DNA from 4 places in the Martinezella sp. CNPSo 3959 genome. Region 4 is predicted to be linked to each of the others. Evidence: predicted binding sites of a transcription regulator. Region 4 holds the regulator's gene; each other region holds the start of a gene.

Region 1 (4,214 bases), on a different contig from region 4:
GAGGGATATGAAGAAAAAGTCGATCAATTCGTTCTGGAATCGCTCGAGCTGCCGCCCGGCGAGAAAGCAGTGATATCGCTTCAATTGCCGGCGGAATTCACCATTATCTTCGAGCCTGTCACGCATGCGGCGCAATTCCTCGATGTGAAGGGCGAGCCGTCTAGGGAAAGGCAGGCTCTTTCAATCGTTTTCGATCGCATGCACCGGCACAGCGAAGCTATCGAGTTGCGGCCCGGCCCCTTGCGCATCCAGATGGAGAACCACACGGACCTTCGCGTGCTGCCGTCGATCTGCGTGGCAAACGAGGCTCTTCATACGCTGCTTGGACAGCGCCGGCCATTTCTGACCGCCAAGCACCTGCTTTCCAACCAGACCTTCCGCGACATCTACCGCACGGATACGATCGACATCGATCAGCGGCTGAAGATCACCAGCCTCACCTTTCTGTTCACCGACCTGCGCGGTTCCACGGAATTATACGAAAGGGTCGGCGATCTCGCTGCCTTCGATCTGGTCAAGACGCATTTCGGCATCCTGCACGAGATCGTGGCAGCGGAGGCGGGTGCCGTCGTCAAGACGATCGGCGATGCGGTCATGGCGACCTTCCCGACGCCGGATCGGGCGCTCACCGCGGCGATGCGGATGCGCGAGGCCATGCTCAGCCTCAACAATGAGCGCGGCAACGACGACCTTCTCCTGAAAATCGGCATCCACGAGGGGCCGTGCATCGCCGTGAGCCTGAACGAACGACAGGATTATTTCGGGCAGACGGTCAATATCGCATCCCGCGTCCAGCATCTCGCCACATCACGCGAAATCTTCGCCACCAGTTCGGTGCTCGATCATCCTCGCGCTGCCGAACTGATGACAAGACGCGGTCTCACGCCGCAATCGCATCATGTCGCGCTGCGCGGCATCACCGACGCGATCGATATTTTCGCGATCCCTTGATAGTCCTCAGCTGGCAAAGCGACCGGCATCCGCTCCGTAGTAGTTCACGTAGCGGTTGGAGATGCTGGCGATCGGCAGGACGATCAGGACATCCGTGGTGTTGAAGGCCTGATCGACGACGGCGGTCGAGCCGACCATGGCGCCAAGGCGCAGATAGCCCTTGATCAAGGGCGGCATCGCCATCAGCGCTTTCTTCGGATTGATGGCCTCGACCGGCATCAGGTCCATGGTCCGGGCGAGCGACGGCAGTGCACCGACGGCCCAGTCATCCTTGGCGACAACATTGTGATAGAGAAAGGACAAGGCGAGCGCGTGCTGTTCCGGCAGGACACCGGGGAAGGAGGCGCAACCGATCATCGCGCCCATGCCATGCTTCAGCGCATAGGCCCAATTGCCCTGCCAGAGCAGCTCGACCGTGCGCTTGTTGCGGTAATCCGGCAGCACGCAGGAACGGCCGAGTTCCATGAAACGCTTGTCGGGATGACGGGCAAGCAGTGCGTCGATGTCGAATTCCGATGACGAATAGAAGCCACCATTTGCCATGGCCACTTCCTGGCGCAGCAGGCGGTAGGTGCCGACGATCTGGTCTTCCGAATCGCCTTCGATCGATCGATCCAGCACCAGAAGATGGTCGCAAATGGCGTCCCAGCTATCGACGTCACGCTGGCGACGCATGGCGTCAGCCGGCAATTGCGCGTTCATCTCCTCGACGAAAACGCGGTAGCGTACGGCCTGAGCGGCATCGATTTCGCGCGCCGTGCGGGCAAGGCGCGTTTCGAGATTTCCGATGCGTCCGAGCACATCGCTGGCAACCGGCTCAACCGTTGCCTTTGAAGACTGAACCATTTCGCCCTGAGCTTCGCGATTCAAAATTTCGATGGACATGGCGATTCTCCCCCTGCGGGCCGATATAGCGCCATAAACCAAATTCGTGCGACAGGAAAGTGACACGCAGCCTTGCTAAATGCAAGAACCGTGCCCATTGCAATATTCGAATAGGCGCCCCGTCCCCAACTTAGCGGCCGCAAATGCCGCAGGTTGAGCCTTCTTTTCGGCCTCTATCGAACATTGATGAGCCGGCTTCCTTGTTCGTCACTCGAAGATCGGAAAATAATTTTCAGGCGCGTTCGAAAACCGATCTGGATAGGCCGTTCAGCACTGTCTTCAGCTTCTCAGGATCGACCGGCTTTATGATGACGGCATCGGCACCGGCCAACAGCGCCTGGCGACGGATCGAATCGCGGCTGTCTGCGGTCAGTACGACGATCGGCAGCGAAGGAAGGCCATGCCTTCGTTCATGGGCCCGCAGTTGCGCAAGCACGGCCGCACCCGTGCCGCCCGGCATGTTGAAATCCGTGACCAGTACCTCCGGCCGCGTTTCGAGCTTTTCGATGCGGGCTCGAAGGCCATCGAAATCCTCGACGAGGCGGACCCTGTGGCCGGCCTTGGAGAGCATGGCCCGAACCAGCATCGCGTTGACCGGGTCATCCTCGCCCAGCAGGATATCGAGCGCACGGTCCTCCTCCGCCTCCGGCGTCGTTATACCGATCTCGGAAACGGCCTCGATCAAGGCGTCGCGTCTCTCCATGCCGCGCATGCGGCCTCTCAGCACATCGATCAGCGACTGCTCGCGCAGCGGCCGGATGAGCCAGGCATCGAAAAGATCGAGCGGATGAGTGTTGCGCTCCTCGGGATTGACCAGGAAGATCTTGCGCAGCCGAGGCACCGCAAGCGCATTTCCCTCGCTGAAATACCAGGGCGCCATGCGATGATCGACGATGAGATCCGTCCACACCCCGCCTTCGCCCATGGGGAAGGAAGGCAGAAGATCGTCCATGTCACCGGGGCCGATCAGCCGGCAGCGACCGCCGAGCGTCTGTATGGTCCGCATGATGGCCGTACTTGCCGCGCCTTCGGGGGCAAGCAGCAGGATACGAGAGCCTCTGAGCATGGTATTGCGCCGGTCGCTTCCGTTCTCTCCGGCAACCAGGCGGACCGGGAAGGAGATGACGAACTCGCTGCCCTTGCCGCGCTCGCTCGCGACGCTGAGGCCGCCACCGAATTCGCGCAGGATGCGGGCGGAGATGGCAAGGCCGAGACCGGTGCCGGCGCTTCTTTCTACCGTGGTACCGGCTTGCTCGAACTCGCCGAAGACACGGGCCTGCTCCTCCTCGGTCATGCCGGGACCGCTATCGCGCACCGATATCGTCAAATCCCGGCCATTGAGATCGACGCCGACAAGTACACCGCCGGTCTGGGTGAATTTCACCGCGTTGCCGATAACATTGAACAGAATCTGGCGCAGCCGGGCTGGATCAAACTCCAAGTTCTCCGGAACATCGGCCGCAACGCTTGCAGCGATTTCTATGCCCTTTTCATGGGCGCGATGGGCGAGCATCTCGATGACGCCTTCCAGCAGCGGCCGTAAAGCCTCCTGCCGTGGATGCAACTGGAAGCGACCGACTTCGATCGTGGAGAAATCAAGGAGATCCTCGACCAGCTGCACCAGCGCGTGACCCGATTGGCGAATGCCGGTAAGATAATTTGCCTGCTCCAGGGTCAACGGCGTCTGGGCGAGCAGATGGTTCATGCCGAGAATGCCAGACAGCGGCGTGCGGATCTCATGGCTGACGGTGGCGAGCAGCCGGGATTTGGCGGCGCTGTTATACTCGGCCTTCAATCTGGCGTCTTCGCGCAGGCGCGCAGCCTGCCGCTCCTCCGTCACGTCGCGCGCGACGCTCTGTATGCATAATTGCCCCGTCGTCGCGTCGCGGAACATGACATCGTGCCAGGCAAAAATGCGCCGCCCCTCGGGCGTTGCGATTTCCGCATCCTGATGCTTCGCGCCGGTGACGGTACGGAATACGAGGCCGGTCTCTTCCAGCGTCAGGCCCTCCGGATGCGGCCTGCCGGTCAATCGGCTGAACGTGGCATTGGCATGCATAATCCGCCGGTCGATGCTGCGTGTGACGGTGATGTCACCGAGCGCATCATGGATGGTGGCAAGGAGATTGGCGCTTTCCCTGTACTCCCACAGGCGATCATGCTCGCTCTCGCTGGCATTGGCAGCAGCAATCTCGGGCTCGTCCGCAGCGCCTCGAGCTTTGACGATGCCGATAGCGGCAAGCGCAAGGGCCACAAGACCAAACAGACCCGCGAGCAGCAGCGGCCCTCCGGCAAAGCCAATCACCAGAAAGGCTGCCCCAGCGACAAGACCCCCGCCATTCAGCCAATGGCCCAGCAACGACCGGGCCTGCGCGGGC
Region 2 (4,214 bases), on a different contig from region 4:
GACAGGGTGTAATACGAAGAAGGATATCGACATCACCAAGCTTGGTGTCGAGACCGATCCGCCGGAGATGCTCTACAATCAGGGCCTTGCCAACATCAAAGCTGGCAACATGACGGAGGCTGGCAAGAAGTTCGATGCCATCAATCAGCAGCAACCTTTCTCCGAATGGGCGCGCAAGGCATTGGTAATGAGCACCTTCGTGAAATACCGCACAGGCCGGTATGACGACGCGGTGCAGACCGGCAATACCTATCTCAAGCAATATCCCGGCTCGGAAGATGCCGACTATGTGCAATATCTGGTCGGTTCTTCCTATGCCAAGCAGATAGTGGACGTGACGCAGGACCAGCGTGCTGCACAGCAGACGATCGAGGCGATGACCAAGCTCGTCAACACCTATCCGAAGTCGCAATATGTCAGCGACGCTCAGGAAAAGATCCGCTTTGCCAAGGATCAGCTTGCCGGCAAGGAAATGCAGGTCGGCCGTTATTATCTGGAGCGCAAGGATTATCTGGCTGCCATCTCCCGCTTCCGTGTGGTGGTGGAGCAGTATCCGACGACGAACCAGATCGAAGAAGCGCTGGCACGACTCGTCGAAGCCTATTATGCAATGGGTATTGTTCCCGAAGCCCAGACGGCCGCCGCGGTTCTCGGTCACAACTATCCGGACAGCCGCTGGTATAAGGATTCCTATCAGCTGCTGCAGAAGGGCGGCGTCGAGCCGAGCGAAAATTCGGGCTCGTGGATTTCCAGGGCGGGCAAGAAACTTCTTCTTGGGACGTGAGATTGAGCACAGATGCTGATCCAGCTTTCGATCCGCGATATCGTTTTGATCGAGCGGCTGGATCTTGCCTTCGAGTCCGGGCTTTCGGTTTTGACCGGCGAGACGGGTGCGGGCAAATCCATCCTGCTTGACAGCCTGTCGCTGGCCCTGGGCGGGCGTGGCGATGGCGGGCTTGTGCGCCATGGCGAGGAGCGCGGTCAGGTGACCGCTGTGTTCGATGTCGGCACGCAGCATCCAGCCCGCAAGCTTCTGCGCGAAAACGGCATCGATGATGACGGCGATTTGATTTTCCGCCGCGTTCAATCCGCCGATGGCCGCACCAAAGCCTTTGTCAACGATCAGGCCCTCAGCGTTCAGCTCATGCGCCAGATCGGGCAGCTCCTTGTCGAAATCCACGGTCAGCATGATGACCGAGCGCTCGTCGATACGGATGCGCACCGCATCTTGCTCGATGCTTTCGCTGGCCTCGCCGACGAGGCGCAGGAAGTCGGCAGGCTTTACAAGATCTGGCGCGATACCGATCGCACGTTAAGGAAGCATAGAGAGCAGGTTGAGAGGGCCGCCCGCGAGGCCGACTATCTTCGCGCCTCCGTCGAGGAATTGGAGAAGCTCTCGCCGCAGGACGGCGAAGAAGACGAGCTTGCCGAAAAACGCTCGCGGATGATGAAGGCCGAGCGTATTGCCGGCGATATTGCCGAGGCCTCCGAATTCCTCAATGGCAACGCATCGCCCGTGCCGCATATCGCCTCGCTGGTGCGCCGGCTGGAGCGAAAGAGTCATGAGGCACCTGGCCTTCTGGAAGATACCGTCGCATTGCTGGATGCCGCTCTCGATCAGCTTTCCAACGCGCAGATGGAGGTTGAAGCCGCGCTGCGTAAGACGGAATACGATCCGCGCGAACTGGAGCGGGTCGAGGAGCGCCTCTTTGCGTTGCGGGGCGCCTCGCGTAAATATTCCGTGCCGGTGACGGAACTGCCGGCCCTGGCCGCACGCATGATTTCCGATCTTGCAGATGTCGATGCCGGCGAGGAGCGGCTGGCGCGACTTGACGCCGAGCTCGCCGCTGCAAAGGCGGCTTACGACGTTGCCGCGCGCGGCCTGTCGGAGAAGCGCCGTCACGCAGGCGAGGCGCTTGCAGTGGCCGTCATGGCCGAATTGCCAGCCCTGAAGCTCGAGCGTGCGCGTTTCATGGTGGAGATATCAAGCGATCCCGAAGCCGGAACGGCCGATGGCATCGATGTCGTCGAATTCCACGTTCAGACCAACCCCGGTACGCGTCCAGGCCCGATCACCAAGGTTGCTTCCGGAGGCGAGCTGTCGCGCTTTCTCCTGGCATTGAAGGTTGCGCTCGCCGATCGCGGCTCGGCGCCGACCCTCGTATTCGACGAAATTGACACCGGTGTCGGTGGCGCCGTCGCCGATGCGATTGGCCAGAGGCTGAAGCGCCTGTCCGATCGCGTACAGGTGCTGTCGGTTACCCATGCACCGCAGGTCGCCGCTCGCGCCGCAACGCATCTCCTGATCTCCAAGGGGCCGGTCGCGGATGGCTCGGAAAAAATTTCCACGCGCGTCGCCACCATGGAGCCGAAGGATCGCACCGAGGAAATCGCACGCATGCTTGCCGGCGCTTCTGTGACCGAAGAGGCGAGGGCGGCCGCCAAACGCTTGCTGGCCGGCAACGGCTGATCTCACGACTGTCCATGGAGCAGATATCGGCCACGATCTGCCACGGACATCTCGCTCGGTCTTTCGGCAGTCCTGCGTCACATGTCCTTCATCGTCCCCGGCTAGGCAGGCTGGAATCCGGAGACCGTCAATGCACTCGACCGTACAGCCAAATCGCCCCAAAATCGCGGAAACCGTTATCCACCCGACAGCGAAGATAAGAGATTCGCGCATCGGCAGATGCTGCGAGATTTTGGAAGACACATCTCTACACGCAGCCGAACTCGGGGATTTCTCCTATCTGGGCCCCCGCTGCATCGTCGGCGACGCAACGATTGGAAAGTTTTGCGCCATTGCGGCGGAGGTGAGGATCGGTGCTCCCAATCACCCGATGGACCGCCCCTCGATGCATCGCTTCACCTATTGTCCGGAATATTACTCGGCGGACGCCGTGCGGGATCATGCGTTTTTCGATCGGCGGAAGGAAGACCGCGCTGTCATCGGCAATGACGTCTGGATTGGTCACGGCGTGACCGTCTTGCCGGGCGTAAAGGTTGGAGACGGTGCCGTGCTCGCAGCCGGTGCAGTCATCACCAAAGATGTCCAGCCATATACGATCGTCGGCGGTATTCCCGCGAAATTCATTCGAGAGCGCTTCACGCGAAGCATTGCAGAGAGGCTTGCGTCCATTGCCTGGTGGGATTGGCCGTTTGAAACAATCATCGAGCGGCTTGCTGATTTTCAATCAAGCGACATAGAAGCCTTTTGCGAGCGCTGGTCTTGATCCGCGTCTGCGCGACATGCATCATAGCCGGCACTTAGGATCGATCATATCCTCCGCAGACCCGCGGGATTTGTGTGCTTTGTTTATTCTCGCCAGAACATAGAAACCATGCTGCCCGTCAGGCAATACGGCGCCAAAGACGCCGACCACCACGTTTTCCATATTTGAACGGGCGCCATCGATGCCATCCGCGACGAGTTGCAGCGGGTTCAAATTCGAGAGGTCATCGGCCGTATGGAAACTTGCCCACCAGCCAGCTCGGGTCTTCAGGTCCGTAAACCGGCCGCTTTCAATCTCCGTCACATGAGCCTTCAAGAGTGCCCTAAAGCGAGGTGTCTCGCACCCCATATGAATGTGAAGCCGATCTTGCGTGCGCCAGCTGGCGGCGTTTATCGCCAGAGCAAAATTCTGCCTCGAAGCCTTCGTTGCACGCGGATCGATTGCCGATAACTCTTTCCACGCTTCCTCAAAGTAGTTCGGCGCGCCTGCGGTCAGAAGGCGAGGGTCCTCGATACCGGGGACGTCGGCGAGGGGCGCAAGAATGGTTCGCTCTTTGTCAGCCGGTTCGCGAAGGACAACGTAGGACGACAGCGGATCCGGCGACTCCACTATTTTGAGGCACGGATATGGCGATCCTGTCAGGGTGGAGTTGATCTCACAAGCTCTAACGACCAGCCCCAAGGCAGAGCGGCTGACGAACGAGCTCATGATCAAGACTGCACCGATGAGAAAAATGGAGAGAACGGCAAGACGATGCTTCATGCGTGATTTCGAATTTCTGCTGACGATCCGATCATTTCCAGAGGTCTCGCTCTCATAATAACTTATCTTAAATCCCTTGTGATACTCGGGAAAGAGCTGCTGCTCGGGAATTGGAAAGAGAATTCCACCAAGGCAGGCTCGATGCTGATATTTCCCGCACCTGTAACATCAAGAACGGCCGATCATGGCGTAAAGTTGTCGTGAACGCTACCATCATGG
Region 3 (4,214 bases), on a different contig from region 4:
GAAACCGGCCGCTGCGCAAGCGTCGATCAGCCCGCGCATCAGCAGGCTGCCGACACCCTGGCCAACATGGTCGTGATGCACATAGATCGAATGCTTGACGGTGTAGCGATAGGCAGGGCGCTTACGAAACAATACCACATAGGCATAGCCGACGACCTTCTCACCCTCGATCGCAACGACATGTGGGAAGCGTTTGTCCTTCAAATTCTTGCGCCGTTCGCGCAGATCGTCCGGCTGCGGCGTGTCGCTATCATCAACCCCAGCCTCGACGCCGCGGTGAATATGGCGGCGATAGATTGCCAGCATGGCATCGACGTCGCTCTCCCGGGACGGACGAACGATGATTGTTTTATCCTGCTTCATGACCAATCCGAATTTCCAGCCTATTCCGCGACGACGTAGGTATAGAGCCGGATTTTGCCGGCTGCATCGATCTCGCGATAGAGGCCTTGAATCTCCACCTCGAAACCGGGGAAGGTGTTGAAGCAGGTTTCAAACATCTTGAGATAGTCGATCATGGGTTTTGCCTGCTCCGTCAGGCGCTCGCCCGGCACGATCGTCGCGATACCCGGAGGATAGACGACGAAGGGTGTCGTTGCGATGCGGCCGGCGATAGCGTCGATCGGCAGATAGTCGACATCGTTGCGAACGAGGCAGCGCGCAGCATCATGCGGCGACATGGCGATCGGCGGCAGGTGTTCGGCGGAAAACTGTTTTGTCTGCAGGGCGCTCACATCGGCCTGGCGGAAGAAATTGTGCATTTCAGCGCAAAGATCGCGCAGGCGCACGCCTGCATAGCGGCCTGGACGGCGGCGATAGAATTCCGGGATTGCTTCTTCCAGCAGCGCATTGTCGTCATGAAGCTTCTTGAAGGCGACAAGGCCGCTGATCAACGTGCCGGCCTTGCTGGCTTCGACACCGGGGGTAAGGAGGAAGAGCAGCGAATTGAGATCGTTCTTTTCCGCGACGATACGGTTTTCGCGCAGATATTGCGCGACCACGGGTGCCGGTATGCCGTGTTCCGTGTATTTCCCCGTTCGGCGATCAAAGCCCGGTGTCAGCAGGGTAAGCTTGTTCGGGTCTGTCATGGCAAAGCCCGGTTCCATACCGGAAAAGCCGTGCCATGCCGCATCGGGCGTCAGGTGCCAGAAGGCGGGATTGGTGGCGAGTTGGTCGGTCGCGACGCTTTCCCACGACACGTCATGCACGGCGCCTGGGCTCGACACATCCGGGATCGCGACCCGATCCGGCACGAAAGGCTCGAAGAACCAGCGACGTTCCTGACGATGCTCCTTCTCCTCGAATTCGCGGCGCACGGCACGGATTTTCTTGCGCAGTTCGATGCCGAGACGGATCGTGTCGTCCCAGAGCACTTCGCCCGAGCGGCCCTTCATCATCTGCGCGCCGACGTCGAGCGAGGCAAACAGCGGATAGAAGGGCGAGGTCGAAGCGTGCTGCATGAAGCTTTCGTTGAAGCGCCGGTGCTCTACGCGGCGCTTCTGGCCGGTGATGTGCCTATCCTTCATGTGGATCTGCGAGGCCTGCGAGAAGCTTGCCAGCTGCTTATGGGTGGATTGGGTGGCGATGATACCAGGCGCATCCGGGCCGAGGTCGGAAAGACCCATGGCAAAGCGCCCGGCATAAAGCGGATGAAACTTCATGAAGCCGGCCCAGGCCTCGTCGAAAAGAATGTAATCGCAGAGATGGCCGATGCGCTTGAGGATCATCTCAGCATTGTGGATGGTGCCGTCATAGGTGCACTGTTCCACGACCGCGACGCGGAACGGCCGAGGCTTCTTGTAGGCCTCCGGATCTTTCACCAGCGGATGGGTGCGGATACGCTCGCGCAGCGCGTCCTCGTCCATTTCAGCGAAATCCATCGGACCGATGAGGCCATAGAGATTGCGTCTGGTCGGCAGATAGACCGGAATACCGCCCGAGATCATCAGGGCGCCGTGATGGGCGGCCTTGTGGTTGTTGCGGTCGAACAGCACGAGATCGCCGTCGGTCACGAGCGCCGAGAGCGCGACCTTGTTTGACGTGGAGGTGCCGTTCAGCACGAAATAGGTCTTCTCGGCGCCGAAGATCTTGGCTGCTTCCTTTTGCGCGGCAAGCGCAGGTCCCTCATGGGTCAGGAGGTCGCCGAGATCGAGCACGGAATTGTCGAGATCGTCGCGGAAGACCGCTTCACCCAAATGTTCCATAAAGACCCGACCGATGGGGCTGCGGCTATAGAAGATGCCGCCATTGTGCCCGGGGCAGGTCCAGAGGTGATTACCCTCCTCGGCATAATCGACGAGAGCGCCGAAGAACGGCGTCTTCAGCGTTTCGGCATATTGCTTGAGGCGGCTGATGAGGCTCTTAGCGATGAAAGCGGGCGTTTCTTCTGACAGGAAGACGTAGCCGTCGATAAAATCGAGGACTTCGACCGGCACATCCTCGAAGCGCTTGCGACGGATCAGCAGGATGATGGGGAATTCGAGGCCGCGCCGGCGCATGAGGTTGATGAGAGAGGCTGTCTTGCCTTCCAGGCCCTTCTTGCCCCAGTCGACCAGCATGCAGCCGATAGCGGCATCCGTCTGTACGGCGATCTCGGCATCTTCGAGATTGCGCGCGCGCACCACCTCGAAACCGGAGCGTTCGATCTCCTCGACGATCTGATTGTAGCGGGCACCCTCCAGATCCTCATTGTCAAAGGTTGGCGTCGCGAACAGAAAGTTGAAACGTCTGAAATAATCCATCTGAGTACCCGCTCCTGATTTGGCATGAGGTGTCGGCGTATTTCATGACATGGATGTGACAGAATAGAGGACGTCCACTGCGGTTCGGATGTTCTTCTAAATCGGCAGTATTACCGTTTGGCCGGTGACTTCAGTTTCGGCTTGCAGCCAGAAGCGGTCTGATGTCCCGGGTAGTTCCGTCGGTCAGTCCGAGATCGGTCACATGCGGGCCGGGATTGCAGGCGAGGCTTGCTCCGACGACTGCCTTGAAAGTGCGAATGGGCGGCATCCAGTCAGCGATGGCATCGGCCGCCGCGCGCAGCCTGGCGAAGTCATCGGCCACGTCCTTTGCGGGCGCATCCGACAGCAAGCCGCAGACGGGCAGGGGAAGCACTGCCGTCACCTCGCCATCGGCCGCCGTCGCCATGCCGCCGCCGGCCTCGATGACGGCATTGGCCGCCGCAGCCATATCCGCCGGATCGCGGCCGAAGATCGTGAGGTTATGGCTGTCATGCGATATCGTCGTTGCCAGAGCACCGCGCCAATAGCCCCAGTCCTCCAGGATGCCGATGACCGGCGTCGGCTCTTTTCTGCCATGGCGGTGGATGACGGCCATCAGGAGCATGTGATCAGGCAGAACGAGCTTGCCGTCTTCGACTTTGACGGCCGCCTCTCCCCATTTTGTAAACCGCGGACTGACGACGGTGTTCACCCTTGCCTCAGTCATACCTGGCAGAGTGATGGTGAAATCGGTGGCGGAAAGTTTCTCAAGCTTTACGGTGTCGCGATAGGCATCCGAGGACACGCTCGTGCCTCTTCCAATAAGATTGCCGCCGCTGGCAACTTCACGCCCCGATGCATAGACGCGGTCGACCACGATCCTTTCCAGATCGGAGAGGATGACGATGTCGGCGCGGCGGCCGGGCGCGACCAACCCCAGATCATAACGGTTCAACCACATAGCGGCGTTGAGCGTGGCGGCGCGGATGGCATCGACCGGCTTCATGCCATAGCCTATGAGGCGCCGCAGGACTGATGACATCGCGCCGTCATTCACGAGGTCGTCGGGGAAGACGTCATCGGTGCAGATCGTCAGTGTTTGCGGCAGATGAGGCAGCTTTTTCAGGGCCTCGACAATGCCGGGCAGGACATAGTCATGAGAACCGCGCAACTCGATGGTCAGGCCCGCCCGTAATTTCGCCAGCAAGTCCTCGCCTGAGGTGAGTTCGTGATCGGATTGGATGCCTGCGGCGACAAAGGCTTGCAATTCCGCGCCTTCGAGGCCGCGAGCATGACCGCAAACGCGCTTGCCGCTCGCAAGTCCGGCCTTGAGGACGCTGCGCATCGGCTCGCTTCGCTCAAGGACCCCTCGCATGTTCATTACTTCGGCGACGCCGGAAATCTCCGGCCAACTGAGCATGATCGCCATTTCGCCTGACCGGAATTCCGCGCCGGCAAGTTCCAGGCCGGGCGCCGAAGGGACGCAGGATGGTG
Region 4 (4,214 bases):
AAAGCAGGCCGTGCTCATCGCAGATCTCCCGCAGCCCCCGCAGGAATTCGTTGGTCGCCGGGCGGATGCCGCCCTCGCCCTGAACCGGCTCGATCAGGATCGCAGCCGTCGCATCCGTGATGGCGGCGCGCACGGCATCGAGATCGCCGAACTCCACCTGGTCGAAGCCCGGTGCCTTCGGGCCGAAGCCTTCGATATACTTCTCCTGGCCACCGGCGGCGATCGTTGCGATGGTGCGGCCGTGGAAGGCGCCTTCGAAGGTGATGATATGGAACTTCTCGGGATGCCCCTTGGCGAACTGATAGCGCCGCGCAGTCTTGATGGCGCACTCCAGCGCCTCCGCGCCCGAATTGGTGAAGAACACCTTGTCGGCGAAGGTCACCTCCGTCAGCCGCTTCGACAGCTTCTCCTGGCCGGGCACCTCATAGAGGTTGGACAGGTGCCAGACCTTGTCGGCCTGCGCCTTCAGCTCGGCGACAAGATGGGGATGAGCATGACCGAGCGAATTGACCGCGACGCCGGCTGCGAAATCGAGGTAGCGTTCGCCATTCTCAGTGACCAGCCAGACGCCCTCGCCTCGCTCGAACCGCAGCGGAGCGCGCAAGTAGGTGTCGTAAAGCGGCGTGGTCTCGGCCATGGCCATATCTCCTGATCACAACTTTAAGGACCGATCGCTTCCATTTGATGAAACGGGTCCGAAAAAATCAAAAATGCCGCCTTGCGGCGGCTTGGGCACTATTGATGTTTTGCACCGCGATGTCAACAAAACTGCCGTTTTAGCAGGTGCGAGAAAACGCTTGCCGGCAAAAGAGATGCATCGGGCGGCGCCTATGGCAGAAATGCCACGCCCGGACAGCAAGTTGGGGAAAACCTCGAAATCGATTCCTCAAGATTCCCGCGACTCTTGTCACGGAGTCAGCCTCACACTAGGTTAAAAACCAATTGCTAGACTGCATGCGGCGGAACTAGTCACCACAATTTTAGAGCGTTTCGCGCCTCGATACCATGCGAGGCAATGGTGAGGGATTCTGCCATCGGAAACGCGACAGCGGAGACAGGGCATGAATTGGACAGACGAACGCGTCGAGAAGCTGAAAAAGCTATGGTCCGAAGGATTGAGCGCCAGCCAGATCGCTGCGCAGCTCGGTGGCGTGAGCCGTAATGCCGTTATCGGCAAGGTACATCGCCTGAACCTCCCCGGCCGAGCGAAGGCGGGCGGCACGACAACCGCAGCGCGCACGCCGAAGCGAAGCGCAGCGGCACCTCGCGCTGCGACCTACGGATCGCGCGTTGCTACCCGCACGGTGGTTGCCCGCCAGCAGGGCGCAACCATGCTGAAGGAAGAGATCGAGATCGATTCCGTCAATGAAATCCAGTATCGCCCGGCATCGAACGTCGTCGTTCCGATCTCCCGCCGCCTCGGCCTGACGGAACTGACGGAGCGCACCTGCAAGTGGCCGGTCGGCGATCCGCTGAAGGACGATTTCCATTTCTGCGGCAACGAAAGCCCAGATTCATCGCCTTACTGCACCTACCATCAGCGCCTGGCCTACCAGCCGGTGCATGAACGCCGTCGGCCAGCGCAACCACGCGGCTGAGACGCGCCATCGATGAGATAAAAGAAACGGGCCCTTGGGGCCTGTTTTCTGTTTCCGCCGCTATGTTGAATGCCTGATCGGGGATACCCGATCAGGCCTCCATGGAGTAGCCCGCGCCGCGAACGGTGCGGATGACATCCTGCATATTGGAGAAATTGAGCGCCTTGCGCAGGCGGCCGACATGGACGTCGACCGTGCGTTCGTCGACGTAGATATCGTGACCCCATACGCCGTCCAGCAGCTGCGAACGCGAGAAGACGCGGCCCGGCGAGGACATCAGGAACTCCAGCAGGCGGAATTCCGTGGGCCCCAGCCGCACTTCGCGGCTCTTGCGGTGGACGCGATGGGTTTCGCGATCCAGCTCGATATCGCCGCAGCGCAGCACCGTGGAGAGAACCTCCGGGCGGGCACGCCGCAGCATCGCCTTGACGCGGGCCATCAGCTCCGGCGTCGAGAACGGCTTGACGACATAATCGTCCGCGCCGGTCGAAAGCCCGCGCACGCGCTCGCTTTCCTCGCCGCGCGCCGTCAGCATGATGATCGGCAGACGCTCCGTCTCCGGCCGCATACGCAGCCGGCGGCAGAGCTCGATGCCGGACACGCCGGGGAGCATCCAGTCGAGGATCAGGAGATCGGGGATGCGCTCCTGGAGACGCAGCTCGGCCTCATCGCCTCTGAGGATCGTGTCTACCTCGAAGCCTTCGGCCTCAAGATTGTAGCGCAGCAGAACGCTGAGCGCTTCCTCGTCTTCTACAACAGCAACTCTCGGAACCATGCGCCTATGGTCTCCTTTCTTCGCTTTCGGATTATTCCGTCACTGCGCCGACGGTATTGGCGGTATCGTCCTTCGGGCGCTCGCCTTCCGGCTGCGCGCCCGTCGCCATGTAATAGATCGTCTCGGCGATGTTGGTGGCATGATCGCCGATGCGCTCGATGTTCTTGGCGCAGAAAAGAAGATGCGTGCAGGTGGTGATGTTGCGCGGATCTTCCATCATGTAGGTCAGCATCTCGCGAAAGAGCGAGGTGTACATGGCGTCGATTTCCTCGTCGCGTTCGCGGATCGACACGGCCTTGTCCGGCGAGCGGGTCGCGTAGACATCCAGAACTTCCTTGAGCTGGCTCAGCGCCAGTTCGGAGAGATGCTCGATGCCGCGAGCGAGACGGCGCGGGACACCGGTGCCCTGGACGGCGATGACGCGCTTTGCGGTGTTCTTGCCGAGATCGCCGACGCGCTCCAGATCGGAGGCGATGCGGATCGAGCCCATGATTTCACGCAGGTCAGCCGCCATCGGCTGACGGCGGGCGATGGTGACGATCGCCTTGTCGCCGACTTCGCGCTCGGCATGATCGAGAACGACGTCGTCGGAGATGACCTTCTGGGCCAGGGCAGTGTCGCTGTTGACCAGCGCGCGTACGCTGTCGCTAACCATCTGCTCTGCCAGGCCGCCCATTTCAGCAATGCGGCGCGTCAGGAACTTCAGGTCTTCGTCATAGGCAGAGAGAATGTGAGTGGAGACCATTTTTCTATCCTCAAGGTGAACTGTGTGAAATGAGCCGCGCGCCTGACATCATCAACCAAAACGGCCCATGATGTAATCCTGCGTGCGGAAATCGTCGGGATTGGTGAACATCTTATCGGTGTCGTTCTCCTCGACCAGGTGGCCGAGATGGAACATTGCGGTACGCTGCGAGACGCGGGCTGCCTGCTGCATGGAGTGCGTCACGATGACGATGGTGAAATTCTCCCGCAGTTCGTGGATGAGATCCTCAACCTTGGCGGTTGCGATGGGGTCGAGCGCCGAGCATGGCTCGTCCATCAGGATGACTTCCGGACTGACCGCGACGGCGCGGGCGATGCACAGACGCTGCTGCTGACCGCCGGACAGGCTCGTGCCGGCATCATGGAGCCGATCCTTCACCTCGCCCCAGAGACCGGCCTTCTGAAGACTGCGCTCGACGATATGCTCGAGATCGGCCTTTGAGCGATGCAGGCCATGGATGCGCGGGCCGTAGGCGACGTTCTCATAGATGGACTTCGGAAACGGGTTGGGCTTCTGGAAGACCATGCCGACGCGGGCGCGCAACTCCACCACGTCGATGCTGTCGTCGTAGACATCCTGATCGTCGAGCGTGATCTTGCCGGTGACGCGGCAGGTCTCGATCGTATCGTTCATGCGATTGAGGCAGCGCAGGAAGGTGGACTTGCCGCAACCGGAAGGGCCGATCAAAGCCGTAACCGTATTCGCGCGGATCTTCAAATTGACGTCAAAGAGCGCCCGCTTGTCGCCGTAGAACACAGAAACGTCCTGGCCGATCATCTTGTAGGGGATCGTCATCATCTTCCTGGACAATGCTTTTTCGCTGGCGGCTTCCGTCATCATGTTCATTTCGTGCGCCCTCCCTTACCAGCGCCGCTCAAAGCGGCGGCGCAGCAGGATGGCGCCGATGTTCATCGCGACGAGGAAGAAGAGAAGCACGATGATGGCACCCGACGTCCTTTCGACAAAGGCCCGCTCGGCTTCGCTCGCCCACATGTAGATCTGCACCGGCAGCGCCGTCGAAGGTTCGAGCGGCGATGCCGGATAGTTGGCGACGAAAGCGACCATGCCGATCAGA

The links. Region 4 encodes PhoB, which activates phosphate uptake and scavenging genes when phosphate is short. Its sites were predicted from a motif close to TGTCATNNANCTGTCAT; they were not measured.
Region 1: the regulator PhoB is predicted to act here: its motif matches at 1,885-1,901, upstream of olsB (l-ornithine N(alpha)-acyltransferase).
Region 2: the regulator PhoB is predicted to act here: its motif matches at 2,546-2,562, upstream of AC13RE_RS03935 (DapH/DapD/GlmU-related protein).
Region 3: the regulator PhoB is predicted to act here: its motif matches at 2,786-2,802, upstream of AC13RE_RS25475 (Orn/Lys/Arg family decarboxylase).

What each region holds. Positions count from the first base shown of each region.
Region 1 is NZ_JBXSOV010000008.1:176,707-180,920, reverse strand. It holds gene AC13RE_RS18570 (DUF5939 domain-containing protein) at 1-951, shown strand, start outside; gene olsB (l-ornithine N(alpha)-acyltransferase) at 958-1,836, opposite strand; gene AC13RE_RS18560 (PAS domain-containing hybrid sensor histidine kinase/response regulator) at 2,069-4,214, opposite strand, start outside.
Region 2 is NZ_JBXSOV010000001.1:773,243-777,456, reverse strand. It holds gene AC13RE_RS03945 (outer membrane protein assembly factor BamD) at 1-784, shown strand, start outside; gene recN (DNA repair protein RecN) at 797-2,470, shown strand; gene AC13RE_RS03935 (DapH/DapD/GlmU-related protein) at 2,601-3,233, shown strand; gene AC13RE_RS03930 (CDP-diacylglycerol diphosphatase) at 3,255-3,995, opposite strand.
Region 3 is NZ_JBXSOV010000017.1:16,053-20,266, forward strand. It holds gene AC13RE_RS25470 (GNAT family N-acetyltransferase) at 1-363, opposite strand, end outside; gene AC13RE_RS25475 (Orn/Lys/Arg family decarboxylase) at 384-2,741, opposite strand; gene AC13RE_RS25480 (adenine deaminase) at 2,872-4,214, opposite strand, start outside.
Region 4 is NZ_JBXSOV010000004.1:28,373-32,586, reverse strand. It holds gene AC13RE_RS12595 (aspartate aminotransferase family protein) at 1-637, opposite strand, end outside; gene AC13RE_RS12590 (GcrA family cell cycle regulator) at 1,062-1,598, shown strand; gene phoB (phosphate regulon transcriptional regulator PhoB) at 1,690-2,373, opposite strand; gene phoU (phosphate signaling complex protein PhoU) at 2,405-3,118, opposite strand; gene pstB (phosphate ABC transporter ATP-binding protein PstB) at 3,170-3,985, opposite strand; gene pstA (phosphate ABC transporter permease PstA) at 4,001-4,214, opposite strand, start outside.